DNA from 4 places in the Exiguobacterium sp. s46 genome. Region 3 is predicted to be linked to each of the others. Evidence: riboswitches for the same ligand, from Rfam matches in the RefSeq annotation. Region 3 holds a riboswitch; each other region holds the start of a gene.
What was found. Region 3 has a riboswitch for thiamine pyrophosphate ahead of tenA (thiaminase II). Riboswitches for the same ligand answer to the same signal wherever they lie in the genome.

Region 1: it holds a riboswitch for thiamine pyrophosphate, as region 3 does, so the genes downstream of both, thiD (bifunctional hydroxymethylpyrimidine kinase/phosphomethylpyrimidine kinase) here and tenA (thiaminase II) in region 3, are expected to answer to the same signal.
Region 2: it holds a riboswitch for thiamine pyrophosphate, as region 3 does, so the genes downstream of both, KNQ08_RS02660 (thiamine phosphate synthase) here and tenA (thiaminase II) in region 3, are expected to answer to the same signal.
Region 4: it holds a riboswitch for thiamine pyrophosphate, as region 3 does, so the genes downstream of both, thiT (energy-coupled thiamine transporter ThiT) here and tenA (thiaminase II) in region 3, are expected to answer to the same signal.

Annotation. Positions count from the first base shown of each region.
Region 1 covers NZ_JACSMY010000004.1:101,128-106,091, forward strand. The annotation lists gene KNQ08_RS15045 (murein hydrolase activator EnvC family protein) at 1-659, shown strand, start outside; gene KNQ08_RS15050 (murein hydrolase activator EnvC family protein) at 862-2,139, shown strand; TPP riboswitch at 2,203-2,313, shown strand; gene thiD (bifunctional hydroxymethylpyrimidine kinase/phosphomethylpyrimidine kinase) at 2,429-3,232, shown strand; gene thiM (hydroxyethylthiazole kinase) at 3,213-3,980, shown strand; gene thiE (thiamine phosphate synthase) at 3,970-4,608, shown strand; gene KNQ08_RS16915 (hypothetical protein) at 4,815-4,964, shown strand, end outside.
Region 2 covers NZ_JACSMY010000001.1:519,404-524,367, reverse strand. The annotation lists gene KNQ08_RS02680 (ThiF family adenylyltransferase) at 1-607, opposite strand, end outside; gene KNQ08_RS02675 (thiazole synthase) at 604-1,368, opposite strand; gene thiS (sulfur carrier protein ThiS) at 1,371-1,571, opposite strand; gene KNQ08_RS02665 (FAD-dependent oxidoreductase) at 1,568-2,512, opposite strand; gene KNQ08_RS02660 (thiamine phosphate synthase) at 2,509-3,102, opposite strand; TPP riboswitch at 3,185-3,287, opposite strand; gene nagZ (beta-N-acetylhexosaminidase) at 3,344-4,564, opposite strand; gene KNQ08_RS02650 (OsmC family protein) at 4,561-4,964, opposite strand, start outside.
Region 3 covers NZ_JACSMY010000001.1:277,507-282,470, forward strand. The annotation lists gene abc-f (ribosomal protection-like ABC-F family protein) at 1-1,758, opposite strand, end outside; gene KNQ08_RS01435 (DUF1002 domain-containing protein) at 2,035-2,916, opposite strand; TPP riboswitch at 3,110-3,216, shown strand; gene tenA (thiaminase II) at 3,291-3,986, shown strand; gene KNQ08_RS01445 (hypothetical protein) at 4,038-4,334, shown strand; gene KNQ08_RS01450 (glycoside hydrolase family 3 protein) at 4,365-4,964, opposite strand, start outside.
Region 4 covers NZ_JACSMY010000001.1:1,346,052-1,351,015, forward strand. The annotation lists gene KNQ08_RS07170 (amino acid permease) at 1-1,119, shown strand, start outside; gene KNQ08_RS07175 (thiamine diphosphokinase) at 1,174-1,776, opposite strand; gene thiT (energy-coupled thiamine transporter ThiT) at 1,778-2,338, opposite strand; TPP riboswitch at 2,400-2,509, opposite strand; gene rpe (ribulose-phosphate 3-epimerase) at 2,532-3,188, opposite strand; gene rsgA (ribosome small subunit-dependent GTPase A) at 3,191-4,096, opposite strand; gene pknB (Stk1 family PASTA domain-containing Ser/Thr kinase) at 4,122-4,964, opposite strand, start outside.

The DNA.
Region 1 (4,964 bases), on a different contig from region 3:
AAGCTGCACGTGAAGCAAAAGCACGAGCAGAAGCTGAAGCAGCGCAAGCAGCAGCTCAAAAAGAAGCAGAAGAGCAAGCCGCTAAAGAAGCAGCAGCTCAGCAAGCAGCACAAGAGAAGGCAGCGCAGTCAGCAAAACCTTCTGGTTCGACGAAACAATCGGCACCAAAACCATCTACACCAGCACCAACTGCGCCAGCTCCAGCGCCGTCAGCTCCAGCGACACCTAAACCATCACCATCATCAGGCGGACTCTTCATTCATCCAACTGCTGGTGCTGTGACACAAGGGTATGGTTCTGCAGGCGGAGAAAATGGTTATACGTTCCATAACGGGATTGACTTCGGTGGTCCAGTTGGCACGCCAATCGTGGCAGCTGCAACTGGTACAGTCATTACAGCATCAGGTGGCGGACCTTACGGGAATCACATCATGATTGCTCACCAATTGAACGGGAAGACATATACGACAGTCTATGCACATATGAGTTCATTGAACGCTAGTGCAGGTCAACGCGTCAGCCAAGGTCAACAAATCGGAACACGTGGTAGCACAGGAAACTCAACAGGTCCACACTTACACTTCGAAATCCACGTTGGTGGATACAGCTACAGTGCAACAGGTCCAGCTAACTCAGTTAATCCAATGTCGATGTTTTAATCGTAAAGAATCGTTGCATATGCAACGGTTCTTTTTTTTGTCATTTTCAAAAAACAAATCGTATATTACAAAAAACCGTTTTCATTTGAAATGTAAATGAAATTTTTTTGAAACGATTACGGTGCTATAATCTATTTCAGATATGAGAGAAACTTGAATACTATAATAAAATATGAAAAAACATAAGTGAGGAAAACGATATATGCTAAAAAAACTAATTTCTACCATTGTTTTAGGAGCATTACTTATAACAGGAACGCAACCAATCGCAGCAGCGACCATTAAAGAAAAAAAGGCTGAAAATGCTGCTGAACAACGTAAACTTGAAAAAGCGATCAAAAAACAAGAAGCTAAAATCTCAAAAGAGCAACGTCAAATCAATCAAATTGACGCAGCAATCAACGAAAAGATTTTCCAAGTCTCTGAAAAAAATAAACAAATCGAACAGTTGAACGTTCGAATCGATGAGTTAAAGGCAGACATCGTCCGTTATGAAGAAATGTTGCAAAAACAGGAAGAACTACTCGGTGATCGCTTACGTGTTTTCCAAGAAAACGATGGAAACTCGATTAAATGGGAAGAAGTCATTTTTGGATCGAAGGATTTAGGTGATTTATTCAGCCGTGTCATGGCGGGAAAAAAAATCGCTGAGCAAGACGATAAAATGATTTCGGATTACATCGCAACGCAACAAAAATTAGCAGAAGCAAAACAAGCGCTCGTTGAGAAAAAAGCGGAGCAAATGCAAGAAAAGAAAGTATTGATTGAACAAAAGAAAGCGTTAAAGCTTCAAATGAAAGAACGTAGTGCTACGCTGAAGAAATTACGAAAAGGAAAGACGAAGTTTACGACAGAACTATTAGACGCAAAAGAACTTCAAGCGACTCTCGAAGCGCAAGAACGTGCAATTGCGGCAGCGAAGGCAGCCGCTAAAGCAGCGGCTGAAAAAGCAGCAGCGGAGAAAGCGGCAGCCGAAAAAGCCGCTAAAGCGAATGCTCAAGCAGCAAAACAAGCAGGTAAGAGTTCAGAATCAACTGATTCTGTTGCCCCGCCCGTTGTTTCGAGTGGAGGGAAATTCGTTCGACCATCTTCTGGTGGAGTGTCGCAAGGATTCGGACCAGCAAGCGGCGCGAACGGTTATACGTTTCACAACGGTGTTGATTTCAGTGGTTCGGTCGGGTCTCCAATCGTCGCTGCAGCAGCTGGAACGGTCATTACAGCATCAGGTGGTGGACCTTACGGTAATCATGTCATGATTTCTCACTTCCTCGATGGACAAGTGTACACGACTGTCTACGCACATATGAGTTCATTATCGGTTCGTGCAGGACAAACGGTCTCTCAAGGTCAGCAAGTCGGGACACTTGGTAGTACAGGGAATTCAACAGGACCACACTTACATTTCGAACTACATGTCGGAGGATATCAATACAGTGCCTCTTCTCCTCTAAATGCAGTCAATCCATTAGCATATCTGTAATCAAAACGGGCTTCGGCTCGTTTTTTTTTCTTCTCTATGCTACAGTTAAGGCGAAACGAATACTTGAGCAACTAGGGGAGCTGGAGGAATCCGGCTGAGAGGAAAACCAATCTGTTTTCGACCCTATTACCTGAACTGGATAATACCAGCGTAGGAAAGTTGAGCCGAACGGATACCGGAATGCGTGTATAACGCTTTCGTATAGCGTCGACTGCTTTTTTACAGCGGTCGACGCTTTTTTTGTCGGTCACGACTCCCTTACATTGCTCGATGGGAAGGTGAAAAGAACATGAAACATGTACTGACGATTGCAGGATCCGACTCCGGTGGTGGAGCTGGGATTCAAGCAGATTTAAAAACCTTTTCGGCTTTAGGGGTTTATGGAATGAGCGTCCTGACAGCCGTCACGGCGCAAAATACGTTGGGTGTTCAAGCGGTGGAAGAGTTATCCCCAGAAATCGTAGATGCCCAGTTAACGTCGATTTTTTCAGACATTCGTGTCGATGCGATCAAAATCGGGATGGTCTCGAATGCGCAGACGATTCGTGTCATTGCTAGACATCTCGGCAAACAGACAGTTCCTATCATATTAGATCCCGTCATGGTCGCTAAAGGTGGTCATGCCCTATTGCGGACGGAAGCTGAACAAGCATTGATTTCAGAACTTCTGCCGCTTGCGACACTCGTTACACCGAATTTACCGGAAGCGGAGCGGTTAACAGGACGATCAGTGACCAATCTAGAGGAAATGCAACTGGCGATGCATCAATTGGCTACACAGACAGGGGCAGTATTACTAAAAGGTGGACATCTCTCAGGAGCTGCGACGGATTTGTTGTTTGATGGGGAAGTGGAACATCGTTTCACATCGGAACGGTTAGACAATCAACATACTCATGGAACTGGTTGTACCTTATCTGCAGCGATTGCAGCACGGATGGCGCTTGGAGAAGATTTACAAGATAGTGTACGACAGGCGAAAAACTATGTCACGGAGGCAATTCGTCATGGATTTGCTCTCGGACAAGGTATTGGACCGACACATCATTTTCACTCACTTTGGAGGGATACACATGTTTACGACCATTCTTGAACACAAACCACTCATTCACCATCTGACGAACACGGTTACGATCAACGACTGCGCAAACGTCACACTCGCTGTTGGAGCATCACCTGTCATGGCGGAAGATATTCGCGAAGTAGAAGAGATGGTTAGACTCGCACAAGCCCTCGTCTTAAACATTGGTACGATCGATGCAGACATGCAAGCAGCTCAACGACTTGCAGCCCGTGAAGCGGAACGTTTGAATGTCCCGATCGTTCTTGATCCAGTTGGAGCAGGGGCAACGACATTACGTACTGCCTTTTCTAAAGAACTCATTGATCTCGGGTGTACGGTCATTAAAGGAAATGCTTCTGAAATCAAGACGTTACTTGGGGAAGATGGGCGAACTAAGGGAGTCGATGCTGCGGGAGATGCAATGATGGATCGAGAAAGTATTCGTGCATTCGCTCGCAAACACAAATCTGTCCTCGTCGTGACAGGTCCGAACGACTATATCACGGATGGAACGCGCGAAATGGAATTACATGTAGGAACACCTCGTCTAGGAGATATCACGGGTACTGGCTGTATGACGGCCTCCTTGATTGCGAGCTTCCTCGGTGCAGGATATACAGCGTTTGAGGCGGCTGTTCACGGAACATTCGTCATGGGAAAAGCAGGAGAACAAGCAGCCTCCGCGCAAGGTCTTGGTGATTTTAAACGAGAGTTGTTCAATGCCATCAGCCTCATGACGGTACAAGATCTTGTGGAGGTGACAGAACGTGTCAATTGATTACTCCATCTATGCAGTGACGGATCGTCGGTACCATCCTGGAGTCGCGATCGAGACGGTCGTTGAGGAAGCCATTTTAGGTGGTGCAACGATCGTGCAACTACGGGAAAAAACAGCACAAGGAAAGGAATTCTTTGATCAGGCAGTTCGGTTGAAAGCACTCACGGATCGGGAAGACATTCCTTTGATCATCAATGATCGGATTGATATCGCGTTACTCGTCGGAGCTGGTTTGCATATCGGACAAGAAGACATTCCTTTAACCGCAGCACGTCGCCTTTTACCAGATGCCGTGATTGGTGTGTCGGTAGCAACCGTTGCACAAGCGATTGAAGCAGAACGAGACGGAGCATCTTATTTAGGCGTGGGGTCTCTATTTGCGACGTCATCCAAAGCGGACGCTGATTCCATGTCGCATACGATGCTTCAGGCGATTCGGGAAGCTGTACGATTACCCCTAATCGGTATTGGTGGAATCACAGCAACGAATGTCTCCTCTCTGCCTATCCCGCTAGAAGGGTATGCCGTCATCTCAGAAATTTTTGCTAAAGAAGATCGGCAACTCGCTGCGCAGCAAATGACAGATGCTGTGCGTGAATGGCATCAATCACTTCAGAACAGGGTATAATCCGTTCAGAGGTGATTGTATTGAAATGGCAGACGATCCGTTTTCGCGGCTATTGGATTCGATATCGGTTAGAACCACAAATCATTCGAGTCGATAATCAGGGGATCTACCATCTAGGAAAAGTCTTATTTCCACATCCTAATCGTATATCTTATGAGATGGCCCTTTTATTGAAAGAAAAGTATGAAAGACGCTACAAACGTCCGTTGTATATTAAAACGAGCTCGATTGCGACGGAAATTTGGGGACATACTCATTTAGATATTTATTACCGGGCACTTCTTCATCTACCGATTCCGACGCGACTTCGTCAACGTTATACGAATCGATTAGAAAGCACGAAAGTCATTGACATC
Region 2 (4,964 bases), 240 kb from region 3:
TCAACGCTTCCGTCACCTGTAAGGAAGCGACCATCTGTACAGCTGGTCCGATAATCCCCGCCGTATCACACGTCTCCTGATCCCGTGGTAATTGATCGAGCAGACAATGCAGACACGGCGTCTCCCCGGGACGGACGGTAAACGTGATCCCATAACTGCCGACGCAGCCACCATAAATCCACGGAATCGAACGCATCAACGCCATGTCGTTCATCAGCAAACGAATATCGAAATTGTCCGTCGCGTCGATGATTAGATCGATATCATCGAGAAGCCACGTCAGCGCTGCCCGGTCGACGTCTACTACATGCGCTTCGATCGTCACCGTCGAATTAATCGCTTCAAGCCGTGCTTTTGCGGCAATCGCTTTTGGTACGATGTGACGCGCATCGTCTTCGGTATAAAGCTGTTGTCGTTGTAGATTACTCCACTCGACATAGTCGCGGTCGACGATTCGGACGACACCGACACCGGCGCGGACGAGTTGCTCTGCCGACGCCGTTCCGAGCGCTCCCATGCCGATGATTAGCACCTTCGCTGATGCCAAGCGTGCTTGTCCCGCTTCCCCGATTGGTTGAAATCGAGTTTGTCGTGAGTAACGGTTCATCGAATCAATCCACTCGTTGGACTACTCGCGACCGCGTACTGTTTCTTCTCGATACGTCCCGCTTCGAATCCGAAGCGCCCTGCTTCGACAGCTAGTCGCATTGCGTGCGCCATCTTGACCGGATCTTGGGCATGGGCGACAGCGGAGTTCAATAAGACACCATCCGCTCCCAGTTCCATCGCATAGGCGACGTCGGTCGGTGAACCGATCCCGGCGTCGACGATGACCGGGACCGTCGTCTGCTCGATGATGAATCGTAGATGAAGTGGGTTGAGAATGCCTTGCCCGGAACCGATCGGTGACGCTGCCGGCATGATGGCGTGACAACCGAGTTCCTCGAGTCGTCGTGCGAGCACGACATCGTCCGACGTATACGGTAAGACGATGAAGCCTTCTTTGAGTAATTCTTCAGAAGCCCGTAACGTCTCGATCGGATCAGGTAGTAACGTCTTGTCGCAACCGATCACTTCAACCTTGACCATGTCACACATACCGGATGCCCGCGCAAGCTTCGCAAGCCGAACAGCTTCTTCCGCCGTCTTCGCACCGGCCGTGTTCGGCAGTAAATCGTACTTCGCTAAATCAAGCGACTCCAAAAAATTCGCTTGTTGTTTGTCAAAGATGTCGAGCCGACGGACGGCGAACGTCAAGATTTGTGAAGCAGACGCATCGATTGCTTCTTGCTGTACGGTAGCGTCCGTATATTTCCCTGTTCCGAGTAATAATCGTGATTCAAATGTCTTTTCTCCAATTTTCAGCATGTTTATCCTCCTCCTACGAAATGAACGATTTCAAATGTGTCATTGTCCCGAATGACCGTCTGACCATACGCCGCGCGATCGATGATTTGTCGATTCTGTTCGACGATGACGAGCTTTTCCCCTAAGCCAAGTTGCGTGAGCATGTCCTCGATCGTTTCAATCTGATCGATCGTGTGGTCATTGCCGTTAATCGTAATGTTCATCGGACTTCCTCCTTCTGAATCAACCGTAATGTATTTGCCAAGACTTCCGCTGTCGCCGGTGCGAGTAATATGCCATGCCGATGATGCCCCGTCGCTAGGAAGATCCGACGGGATGAATCGGCGACTCCGATATATGGCAAGCCAGACGCCGTTTGTGGTCGTATACCGGACCAGACTTCTTCGATGACCGCGTCACGAATCGGTGGATACAGTCGTTCTGCTGCTTGAAGCAATGACGTGACCCCTGCGACACTGACACCGATCGTCTCGTCGTGCGGCAGTTCGGTCGCACCGATCAAAATCCGACCGTCTGCTTTCGGAACGAGGTAGACGGCGTCATCAAACAGGATCGAGCGTAACGGCTGACCCGCGAGACGGACGGCGAGACATTCCCCTTTGACCCCATATGTCGCGATCGAAATGCCGGCTGTATCGAGCAAGGCTTGCGACCCGCGTCCGGCAGCGACCGTCACTGTTCGTCCGGTCCACGTTCCCGCGTTCGACTCGACCTTGATGAAGTCATCGCTCTCTTCGAAGCGTGTGACATCTACCTGTTCTTCAATCGATATGCCACGTGCGTGTAAGGCATACATCAATGCAGTCGTCAGTCGTCGTGGATCGATTTGACCGACAGCTGGAAACAGATGCTCGCGTCCTTTACGTTTTAACAAAAACGGTTGTTCCCGGTACCCACAATCGATGCCTGTCTCTCGCTCGAGACGACGTGCAAGCAGTGGATACAGACGACGACTTCGCGCGGCAAGTGCATGCAATTCTGCTCTCAGCTCGATGTCCGTCGCAAGCATCCCGGCAGCCGCTCGGCTTGTCCCTTGTCCGCATGTTCCACGTTCTAAGACGACGACGGATTCATTCTGACAGGCGAGACCGTAAGCAAGCGTCAACCCGATGACTCCGCCGCCGATGATGATGTGATCCGTCATACGCGAACCCCCTGGTAACGCTTGACGGCGGCGAGTGGATCCGATTGACCGAGAATACCCGATAAGACAGCGATTCCGGTTGCCCCGGTCGCTGCGATTTCAGGCATGCGTTCTGGTGTGATCCCGCCGATTGCAATGACTGGTTTCGTCGTGAAGGTGACGACTTGCTTCAAGGCGTCAATCCCTCGTGGTGGCATGTTCGGCTTCGACGCTGTCGAATAAATATGACCGTACAGCAGTCGGTCGGCTCCTTCCGCTTCTGCTGCTAGTGCCTCTGCTAGTGAATGAACGGATTTCCCGATGACGAGGTCCGGAAAATGACGTCGCACATCGCGGACACGCAAGGAACGGCGCGTCAACTGCACACCGATGCCGGCGACATGGGCGACATCGATCCGGTCATGAACGGTTAACTGATCAAGCGAATAACCATGCGCAAGGAGTGCGTCAATCAGATCAAGTAATTCTGCTGCTGACAAGTTCGGTTCACGTAGATGTAGCTGATCCGTATAAGGTTGAAGCGATTGAAAAGTCTTTATTTCGTCAATCGGATGGATGGATCCCGTCGAAATCAGATGTAGACGCATCATGTTCTTCCTTTCCATACGAAAAAGGACCACTCCCGATGTTGAAGGGAGTGGTCCGAAAATGCGCTGAAGCGCTAAGGATATCTAAGGTTTCGAGCCACTTCCCTCCGCTAGTACGAACTAGATCAGGTTCAAAGGGTCCGGATACTTCCGTCTCAGTCTGCTGGGAGACTCCCCTAGTGTCTTTTCGTGTTTAATTGGCTTGCCCCATTAGTCTAGCATGAGTCGCTTTGCTTCGCTAGTCCTAGTTGAGCGCTTCCACTTGCTGAATCAGTTCCGATTTCGTTGGTCGCTGTTGCTCTTGGCTGTCGGCATACGTCTGCTTCAGCTTCAGGATGCGCATTACTTTGGCATCGAGCATCTCCGGCGTCAGCGTTTTGTCTTTGACGGCTTGCATCACTTCAGCATGGACCTTTGTGTAAGCACCTGCCTCTGAAAACATCGCCATATCAGCTCCATTGACGAGCGACTGACGTGCCGCTTCTGCGAGACCATATTGTTTCGTGATCGCCCCCATGACGAGATCATCCGTGATGATGACACCGTTGAATCCGAGTTGTTGACGCAAGAGGTCAGTCAAGATCGGCTTTGAGAGCGAGGACGGATTCATATCGTCATACGCGGGATAGAGAATATGGGCGACCATCACCATCTCGGCGCCCTCTTGAATCGCTTCTTGGAACGGTAACAGCTCCGTCCGCTTCAATTCTTCCTTTGATGCCGTCACTTTCGGTAGCCCGACATGGGAATCGACACTCGTATTGCCGTGACCGGGAAAATGTTTGACGACCGGAATCGTTCCCGTCTCCTGCATCCCGTGCATCAGTGCCGTACCAAGCGTCGCGACGGTATTCGGATCAGCACTTAACGCACGGTCGCCAATGATCGGATTGTTCGGATTACTGTTGACGTCAAGGACCGGCGCGAAGTCCATGTTGAAGCCATAAAAACGTGACAAATGTCCGAGCGTACGTCCGACGTCTTCCATTTTCACTTCATCTGCTCCTTGCGCCATCCGTTGACTCGTCGGTAGACGTAATCGTTGATCCGGTACCCGGCTGACGCGTCCGCCTTCTTCATCAATCCCGACGAACGCATACGGTTTTTGGTTCGTCTCTTGAATCGCACGCGTGAACGTCAAGAGTTGCTCTTCCGACGTGATGTTTCCGCCGAGCAGTAAGACCCCACCAATCGCATGCGTCTTTAACAGTTTCCGGTCAGCTGCTGAAAGTTCCGTGCCGGCGACTCCGATGTAGAGCAGTTGATCGATCTTTTCTGACGTCGACATCGCTTCAAGTTGCTGCTTTAATCGTGCTTGTTGTCGTTCTTCTTTCGTTGGCTCAGGCTTCGGTTTCTTTTCTTCTGTCGGATGCTTCGTTTCCGGTTGTGATGGTTTCGTTGGTTCCGTCGTCTCCTGTGCACACCCTGCAAGCAACAGGCAACCGATCAGCACTACTTTCTTCACAAAGGATCCTCGCTCCGCACACCATTGATCGAATAATAGACGGAAATCTCAGCATTCAGGGATTGCGAGACCGAACAATATTTATCCTTTGATAACGAGATGGCACGACGGACCTTATCTTCCGGGAGATCACCTTCAAGCCGGTAATGAATCGAGATCGACGTAAAACGTCGCGGATGATCCTCTGCCCGTTCTCCTTCGATATCCATTTCGAAATGGGTGATCGTCAAGCGCATCTTCTCTAAAATCGAGACGATATCAATTCCAGTACAGCCGGCAACGGCATGTAGCAAGAGTTCGGTCGGTCGTGGTGCTTGGTTTTCACCACCGTTTTCGGGTGCTGCGTCCATCGCAAGATGATGCCCTGATTCCGTCTGTCCACTAAACCCCATCTGTTTGT
Region 3 (4,964 bases):
CTGTTGGATGCTTTTAGAAACGGTATCGGTCGATTTTTCACGTTTTGCTAATTTCTGTTCAAGCCGCTCGATCTGCATTTCTAACTCGTATTGTGATAAGCGTTTTGGTTTTTGTAGGGTTACGTGAAGTGGAGACGACGCAGCGAACTCGGTACGCTTCTGTTGGGCATACGTATACGTACCATGATAACGCGTCAGACCATTTTCAAGCCAAAGGATCTGCGGAAAAAGACGATTCAAGAAATAGCGGTCGTGTGAGACGGCAATCAATGTACCAGAAAAATTCTCGAGTGCTTCTTCGAGTGTCTCTCTTGATTCAATATCGAGATGATTCGTCGGCTCGTCGAGAATTAATACATTGATCGACGAATGAACGAGGACGGCGAGTTGCAATCGCACACGTTCGCCTCCGCTCAGTGACAAAATGGACCGAAAGACAGTTGGTCCAAAGAACAGGAACCGGGCTAGGATATGGCGGGCTTCCGCTTCTGGAACGGCAATCCGGTCTCTAAACCAGTCGATTAACCGCGCGTCCTCCTCGAAATGGGCATGCTGGGACAAGTAACCGATCCGATTCGATGGTCCACGCGTGAGTGTGCCTGCGTCTGGTGATAATTCGTCAAGCAGCAGTGAGAGCAACGTCGATTTCCCGCTCCCATTCGTTCCGACGATCGCGATCCGATCCTGTGCCATGATCTCGAACGAGACTTCATCAAAAATGTGACGGGTTCCGTAAGCAAACGAGAGTTCTTCAGCGCGAAAGACGACTTGGCTCGAGTGATCAGTGGAAGAGAAGGAGACATCAGCGGTTTTGGCTTCGAGTTGTGGTCGTTTAATCCGTTCGATCCGCTCGAGTGCTCGTTCCATTGATTTTGCTTTACGGAATAATTTCTCACTCGGTGGAGACGCTTCGTTTGCCCATTGCCGGAGTCGACGAATCGCTTCCTTCATTTTCTTTATTTTTTTCTGTTGCTCTTGGTAGGCGTGGAACTGTTCCATCAAGCGACGTTCTCGTTCGACGACGAACGCGCTGTAATTCCCTATATAGGTTGTCAGTTCACCGTCCTCGAGTTCAACGATCGAGGTGACGACGGCGTCTAAGAAGACCCGGTCGTGAGAGACGAGCAGGATGGTTCCTGTGTAGTCCCGTAAGAACTGCTCTAGCCATTCCACGGCAGCTAAATCAAGATGGTTCGTCGGTTCGTCAAGAATGAGCAGATTTGGCTCCATGAGTAACATGCGACCGAGACAAATCTTCGTCTGTTCACCACCGCTCAACTGGTGGAAAGGACGAGTGAGTAACGGACGAAGGTGTAACCCGTTCACCATGCGCTCGATTTTCGAGTCGAGTAGATAGCCATCCTTTTGTTCGAACGCATTCGTCGCTTCCGCATATCGTGCGAGTAACGCATCCAGATTCTCTGGTGCTGTCGCCATCATTTGCTCCAACTGTTGCATCCGAGAACGGATCGCGAGGATGTCTTCAAACGCTGTCCAAAGGACGTCGAGTCCGGTCATCGTCTCACTATATACAGGAAGTTGTTCCAAATAGCCGATCGTCAAACCGCTCTTTTGATAGATGACACCACCGTCCGGTTGCTCAAGGCGAGCGAGCAAGCGGAGTAATGTCGTCTTGCCACTCCCGTTTCGTCCAATTAGACCGACACGGTCGTGTTCGTTTAAGAAGAGGGAAACATCCGTTAAGATCGTTTCGCCTCCGAATTGTTTGGTTAGGTGTTGAATGTCGCAAATCATCATAATCAATTGATCCTTTCGCGCGCATCAAAAAAAGGAGAGCGCAAATAGCACTCTCCATCACGTGTGAAAGATGCGCTTTGCTGTATTTTTCAATCATGAAGTTCTAAAAAAGGGCAGAGGGGTGCCTTAGAACGCCATTCCATGAAAAATCGCGCGCAACAGATACAATTGTTCCATCAACCAGTGTTTGCACGCGGCAAAGTCCATCTTTTCACACCACCTTTCGTTTCAGATATCTCTAGTTTACTATTTTTTTGTCAGTTACGGAAGTCTGAATTATTTGAACACGCCAGCGATTGAACTGAAGAAGTCACTGAGTCCATCGAATAATTTAGCGAAGAAACCTTTCGTTTCTTCTGATGTTGCGAACGCGTGGATGTCTTGCCCCGCATTTTTCAAACCACTCTCGATTTGTCCCCAGTTGATGTTCGCTTGCTCCATTTGATTGAATAGATTCGTCAACCGGTCCATTTGTGCGTCAGACAACTGGATATTGTTGTTTTGAATGACTTGGACGATCAGGTTTTCGATCTCGACTTTGGTTTCCGGTTTTTGATTGGCGATCTCAGCCTTGATCTCATTCATTAAGTCAGCGACTTTATCCGTGCCGACCGTTTTTCCGACGTCTGATGTGACCGATAATTCTTGCTGTGCTAAATCCTTGCGTTCGTCACTTAACTTAATTCCAGTCTCAGCGGAAGTTTGATCGTACGCTTTCATGATTCCTGTCAGTGCCGATGTCCCGGTCACCTTGTAGGGAGAAGTGATCGTGATATCGGCATCTTTGACACCCGCTGTGACGAGAGCGTTGAGATACATATCCTTTGTCACCCATGTGATGTTCTCCGTCGAGACGGAAAGTCCATCACCTTTTTCCGTCAGTTCGATCTTAGCCGACGAATACATGTTGCCACCTTTTTGCGACTGTGGAATGTTTTTCCCGAGATATTTTTCTTCGTCAGCAGAAGTGGCGATGATCGGTGTGATGCCTTCCGGTGCATTGAGACGGGAAAGCACCCATGCTTTATCCTTTGCGCCGAGCGACTCCCCGAGTGTGACGATCGTCTTATCGACGACTTGTTCGGCAGATGCGGCTGTCGGGAGTAATAGAGCAGAAGCGATAACGGCTGACGCCATGATTTTTGTTGGTGTATGCATAATGAAATCCTCCAATTGTAAGTAACAGAATGAATTATAGTATCAGGTACTAAAGTTAGTGTACGAGAACGAAAGAAGTTCGGAATCGGTCTGTAGATGGAGACGGCATCCGTCTTCTGACACTCCATAGTATAGCGAAAAGAGGACAACTTGACTTCCGTTTTCAGCATGCTATAGTGGATGGGAATCGAATAATGACCACTAGGGGAGTCGGTAGACCGACTGAGACGAACGAAGACGTTCGGACCCTTTGAACCTGATTAAGTTCGTACTTACGGAGGGAAGTGGCGTCAAGTCTTGTTCTTCTTGCGCCATGCCCGTGTGTTTCGGGGTGGTGTTTTTTCGTTTCATAACTAAACGAGGAGGATGAGATCATGACATTCACACAAGAAATCAAACAAGCGGCACAAGCGTACTGGGATAGTAGTTTTACGCACCCATTCGTACAAGGAATCGGGGAGGGGACGTTACCGCTCTCGAAATTTCGGCATTACGTCATGCAGGATGCCTATTACTTAAAACACTTTGCGAAGATTCAAGCGAAGGCAGCGTCAAAAGCAGACGACTTCGCGACGATCGCGACACTTGCCGAACATGCTACTTCGACTTACGAGGCAGAGTTGAGCTTACATCAATCATTTTTTGAGCCGCTCGGTATTACGGAAGCAAATCTTGAAGCATTTGAACCGGCACCGACAGCATATGCGTATGTCTCCCACATGCATCACGCGAGTGAAGGAACGCTCGGTGAGACGATTGCTGCTATCTTGCCATGTTACTGGTTGTATTATGAAGTCGGACAGCAATTACTGACGTGTACTCCGGAAGAAAAAATCTATCAGCAATGGATCGACACGTACAGCTCGGAATGGTTTGAAAAGGTCGTCTTTGAACAGATTGCACGGCTTGATGCACTGGCGGAACAAGCGAGCCCGACGGAACGCGAGCGGATGAAACGTCATTTCGTGACAAGTTGTTACTATGAGTTACTCTTCTGGCACATGGGGTGGACGGAAGAGACGTTCACGTCGGTCTACGAAAAGATTCCAGCACGCCCGGTATCTTCTTAAACCAGTAGATGGTAGAATTAGGAATACCATCTGGTGAAAGTAGGGATTGGAATGGAAATCGTAGTCATCGCACTCGTGATCCTCGCGGCATATGCTATGCAACGAATGCTTGGTAAAGTCAAAGTAAGATTTGTAGGACTTATCATCCCAACGTTGATTGTGTTATCCGGTATATCCGCATCGACTCGAAACTTCAAGGTAGCGTATAGCATGGGAAGCTATATTTCTGCTGTTCTTGTCATCGTCGTCTATGCACTGCTGACTTATTGGTTATACCGCGTCTACCATCGTGCGAAAGAAGAAACTGAATATCCGTATCAATCATTAAAAGACCGAGGCATCCTTTAAGGAGCTTCGGTCTTTTGGTGTATCACGTCATCATTTTTTCCAGTTTTTAAAGCCGTCACCGAATTCGAGATGCAGTTGATCGGTAAAGACACCGTTCTGAAAGACCGGCACATCAACCGGTAAAGTGCCTTGCGGTTTGAACGTTCCGAAGATCGCTCGGATACCTGCAGGCAGGTTCGGTCCCGCTGATTTTAGATTGCCTGCTTCGGAGTCTGGACCGTTTGGATCGCCTTTGAAGCCATAGACGAGGACGTGTGCCGGTGCGTCCGGTTGAACGGCGACATCGTATGGGTTACGGAGACTGAGCAGGACGGATGGTGTATCCGTTTGTTTCGCATAGCGGAAGATCGAAGCCGGAATCGCTTGTTCTGGTGCAGTAGGTAGTAGTTTAGCACTCGTGTTGACGTTGGAACCGACGATGATGTAATCTGCTGCATCGAGTTGCGCCCGTAATGTCGGGTTTTGGTCGAGCGGTAGCGTAGTAGCCGAGTAATTCGCTGTCGTCACGTGCCAGTTCCGATTCTTCGGTAGGGAAGCGATCGTTTTTTTCATGCTGTCCGTTTGATCCGCCGCAGGAGCGATCACAAGAACATTTGCGTTCTTTTTCGGTTTGAATGGTAAGGTCCGCTG
Region 4 (4,964 bases), 1.1 Mb from region 3:
TGGGCCGTGACGGTCGCACTCGAAATTACAGCTGCCGGCAGTTTGATGGACCGCTGGTTTCCGAACGTACCCGTTGTCGTCTGGTGTACCGTCTTTACGGTCTTGCTGTTCGGTCTGAATGCCGTCTCCGCCAAAGCATTCGGTGAAGCTGAATTCTGGTTCTCGAGTTTGAAGGTCCTCGCGATCCTGTTCTTCATCATTCTAGGTGGCGCTGCTTGGTTCGGCTGGTTACCGATGGAAGCAGATCGCCCAACATCGTTATTCGCGAACTTTACGGCAAGCGGTTGGTTTCCAAACGGGATTCTCGGTGTCTTGACGACGATGATTGCCGTCAACTTCGCCTTCCAAGGAACGGAATTGATCGGTGTTGCGGCTGGGGAATCCGACACGCCCGAAAAATCGATTCCAAAAGCCATCCGCAATACAGTCTGGCGGACGTTCATCTTCTTCGTCTTATCGATTACGATCGTTGGTGCATTAATTCCGTATGAAACAGCTGGCGGAGTCAGCAGTCCGTTCATCATGGTCTTTGATGCGATTGGTATTCCGTACGCTGCTGATTTGATGAACATCGTCGTCTTGACGGCACTATTGTCCGTCGGAAACTCCGGATTATATGCGGCGACTCGGATGTTATGGGCGATGGCGCAAGAAGGGATGATTTCAAAGAAATTATCTTACGTCAATGCACGTGGTGTGCCGATGCGCGCTTTACTCTTTACGATGATGTTTGCGATGTTATCGCTCCTGACCGCGTTTTTCGCAGAGGATACCGTCTTCATTTGGCTCTTGTCCTTAGCCGGACTTGGCGCTCAAGTCGGCTGGATTTCCATCTCTGCTTCTCAGCTCGCGTTTCGTCGTCAGTTCGTCCGAAACGGACACGATTTATCCGAACTGAAATTCAAGACACCACTCTATCCGGTGTTACCACTGATTTCGCTGACGTTAAACGTCGTCGTCCTCGTCAGTCTTGCGTTTCAAGCGGATCAACGAATCGCTCTATACATCGGTGTTCCTTTCTTCCTCGTCATGTGGGGAAGTTATCATCTCTTCGTCAAAGGAAAACATCTATCCGCCCAAAGCGACATCCGTGTCGCCCCTTCTCAACTCGAAGAATAATTTCATACAAAAAGAGGCCGTGGATTTGTCCACGGCCTCTTTCATATGATTGTTCTATTCCTTAAGCGTCCGCATCATCAATAGTTCTCCTTGGTGGAGCTCTACTTTCGCTTCTGACGCACGCCATTCATTACTAACGGTCAAGGAACCTCCGACGGGTACGGGATGTGCATCGAGTGGATATTTGACTCCGGATAAGCTTAAAGTCGATGGTACGAGTGGAATGAAAGAAAGATAATGATAGCTCCCTGCTTCGACTGCATACGTTCCCTCAGCCAAGTATCGCACCTCTTCTCGTTTCGTCACGAGTCTGGTCTCTGGATATCGCTTCAACAGGTACACATTTTGGACGGTCATGTCGAGCCGCCCACCTGTCGCCCCGATGATGATGGTATCCTCAAACCGTTTCATCTCTGATGCTGTACGAAGTGCCAGTTCGAGATCCGTCTCATCTTTCTCGGCCGGATGAACGATTGCCCCTTCTGGTACATAACCAAGCGAATCAAAATCACCAATCGTCAGGTCGCATGTCAGCCCAAACGATTCAATCGTCTGAACACCACCATCGACACCGACGATAAAATCACCCGGCTGACAAAACGTCCGTAAATCCGGCACTTCTTCTTGTGGACCGGCACAGACGAGAATCGCCCGCATCTCAGACGCCTCGTGCCGAATAACGTAGTAAGCGTGGTGCAGTCGTGAATAAAATTCCTGCTACGATTCCACATAAAATGTACGAAGGAACCATATACGTTGCATTATAGACGAAAGAGTACTCCACGACTGGACCTTTTGCATACTTGGCAAAAAATACGATTCCGCTGATGACATGACAGATATAACGGAGCCCTGCTCCTAATAACGTCGCAAGGAGAACGAACGCCATCAAGCTTTTCTTTTGTCCATTGCGCGCGGCTAGTCTGACTTGACGCGCGAACAGACCACTTAATCCGACGACACCATACGCAATCGTATAGTCAAGCATCGGTTGAACGATCGTCAAGACTTGTGGGGCAAACATCAATTGAATCGTACCAACAAGTGCTCCCGTGACGACACCTCCGACGACACCGTGGCGAAATGCCATGACGAAGATCGGTAACATCGCTAAGCTGATCGAGCCACCTTGTGGCATTTTGAATGGAATCAGTAAATCAAAGACGACTCCGAGACTGGCGAAGATGGCAATTTCCATCATCATTTGTAACCGTTTCATGCTATTTTTCCTCCTTCATTGTACGAGAGGACGCAAAAAGGCAGTACGACGAACGCCGTACTGCCTGCGTGCGCCACATCCCTACGTCCGTTTGAACGGAACAGGTTCGAAGGGTTAAAGTCTAAAAGACTCCTCTCAGCCGCTTTTCAAGCGACACCCCTTGCGGTCATCATATTTCGTTTTCTCGTTCTTATTATACGGCAGCCCCTTGACGAATGCTAGTAATCGCTTCCGCATAATCTGGTGCATTGTAGATTGCCGATCCAGCGACGAGAACGTTCGCACCGTTATCGATGCAAAGCTTTGCCGTTTCCGGATTAACGCCACCGTCAATCTCGATTTCAAATGTCAGCCCACGATCTGCTTTCATTTGCGCGAGTGCTGCGAGTTTCGGCATGACACGCTCGATGAAGGCTTGTCCACCAAAGCCCGGATTGACCGTCATCAATAATACCATATCGACATCCTCAAGGACGTGTTCAATCGTTGATAATGGCGTATGGGGATTCAAGACGACCCCTGCCTTTGCACCCGCTGCTTTGATTTGTTGCAAGACACGATGGACATGATTCGTCGCTTCGACGTGGAACGTCACGATGTCTGCCCCTGCCTTGACGAAATCTTCAACGAAACGTTCTGGCTGGTCGATCATCAAATGGACATCGAGAATCATATCCGTCTTTTGACGTAAACTGCTAAGCACAGGTAATCCAAACGAGATGTTCGGTACGAACTGACCGTCCATGACATCGAAATGGATATAGTCCGCGCCTGCTGCTTCGACTGCTTTGACATCACGCTCGAGATTCGCAAAATCTGCTGATAAGATAGATGGTGCAATTTTAATCATCTTCAATACCTCCGGGCTCGATTCTTGATTTCGTCTATAAACATACCATAGTTCTCATAACGAGAGGACATGATTTCTTGAGCTTCGACTGCTTCCTTGACGGCACAACCGGGTTCATTCAAATGCAAGCAACCTCGGTATTTACAATCGTCTTGTACAGCCACGAATTCAGGGAAACTCCACCGTACATCCTCGATTTCCATATCATACGGAAAATCGAGGTTCGAGAAACCTGGCGTATCGGCAATCAATCCTTCGGCAAGCGGCATCAATGTGACGTGGCGCGTCGTATGACGTCCGCGTCCGAGTGATTTCGAGATCGCACTTGTTTCTAAATCAAGAGAGGGTTCCAGTGCATTGAGCAATGAACTTTTCCCGACACCGGATTGTCCGGCGAGAACGCTCGTTTTTCCAGCAAGTAACGGACGGACTTGCTCAATACCTGCCAACGTCTCACTTGATGTCTCGATGACCGTATACCCAATCTTCCGGTAAGCGGCAATCGCCTCTCGGACAGCCGGTCCTTTAACATCGTCCAGCAAATCCATCTTCGTCAATAGGATGACGGGTTGAATTTCCTTCGCTTCGATCAAAACGAGAAATCGGTCGAGCAAGTGCGCTGAAAAATCAGGTTCTGCCGCCGAGACGACGAGCAATGCCTGGTCGATATTCGCGACTGGAGGGCGTACTAAAAAGTTGTCCCGCTCCTTCACTTCGAGAATATATCCTGTCTCACTTTCGATATGAAGAACGACCTCGTCTCCGACGACTGGACTGATGCCGCGTTTTCGGAAATTCCCTCTTGCCCGTGAACGTACCTCTCCTTCTGGTGTCATGACATCATAAAAGCCACCCTGCAGACGTATGATCGTTCCTTCTCGATTCTCTTCGATGCGTTGTTCCGTCATCCTATGCACTCCTTTTTCATCACATTCATTGTGCGTCTTTTGCTTGATTGTACGTGATGGTTTTTGAACGATACACCGTATCGTCTTTATAGATCGTAATTTTTCCTTCTTCTCCTGGATCAATCGTCACCGGCACGTCGAATGTCTCATCTTGATCAATCGATTCCTCGATGACGGTCCGCTTCCCTTTCGCGTCTTCCGTCTCAATCCGGATGACTTGTTTCGGTGGTTCCTCGTCCTCGTTCTCGCTGACCGCATCATAGACGACCTTTTCAGGGAACGTTGCCGTCACCGTTTTTTCTTCCTCACCTTTTGAGATGAACACCGTCACGGAGTCGTTCGGTTCGACTTGTGCTCCTGCTTGCGGGAATTGACGAATGACTTGATCGAGCTTGACGTCACTTGAAAATTCTTGTTCAAACGTGCCGTCGAGACCCATTTCATCGAGATACGCTTTTGCTTCATCACTCGATAAGTTCGTCAAATCTTTCAATTCAAAGGACGAAGTTCCTTCTGAGACAGTGATTGTAATCGTCTGTTCTTTTGCAATCACTTCCGTCCCAGCAGAGATCGATTGCCGGATCACATTACCTCGCTCGATTTCATCCGACTTTTCACGTTCGACCTCGACTTTAGCGAATCCAGCCTCTTTTAATGTGGCGATCGCCTCTTTTTCAGCGTCATCTGTCACATCCGGTACTTCGACCGGCGCACTACCTGTAGAGACGACCAAGTTGACTGTCGAGCCTTTCTTGACTTGTGCGTTTTCACGCGGTGTCTGACTGATGACATCGCCTTCCTCGACTGTATCGCTATTTCGTTCTGTCGTCTCAACAACGAATCCTAGTTTCTCAAGCTTCGTTTCCGC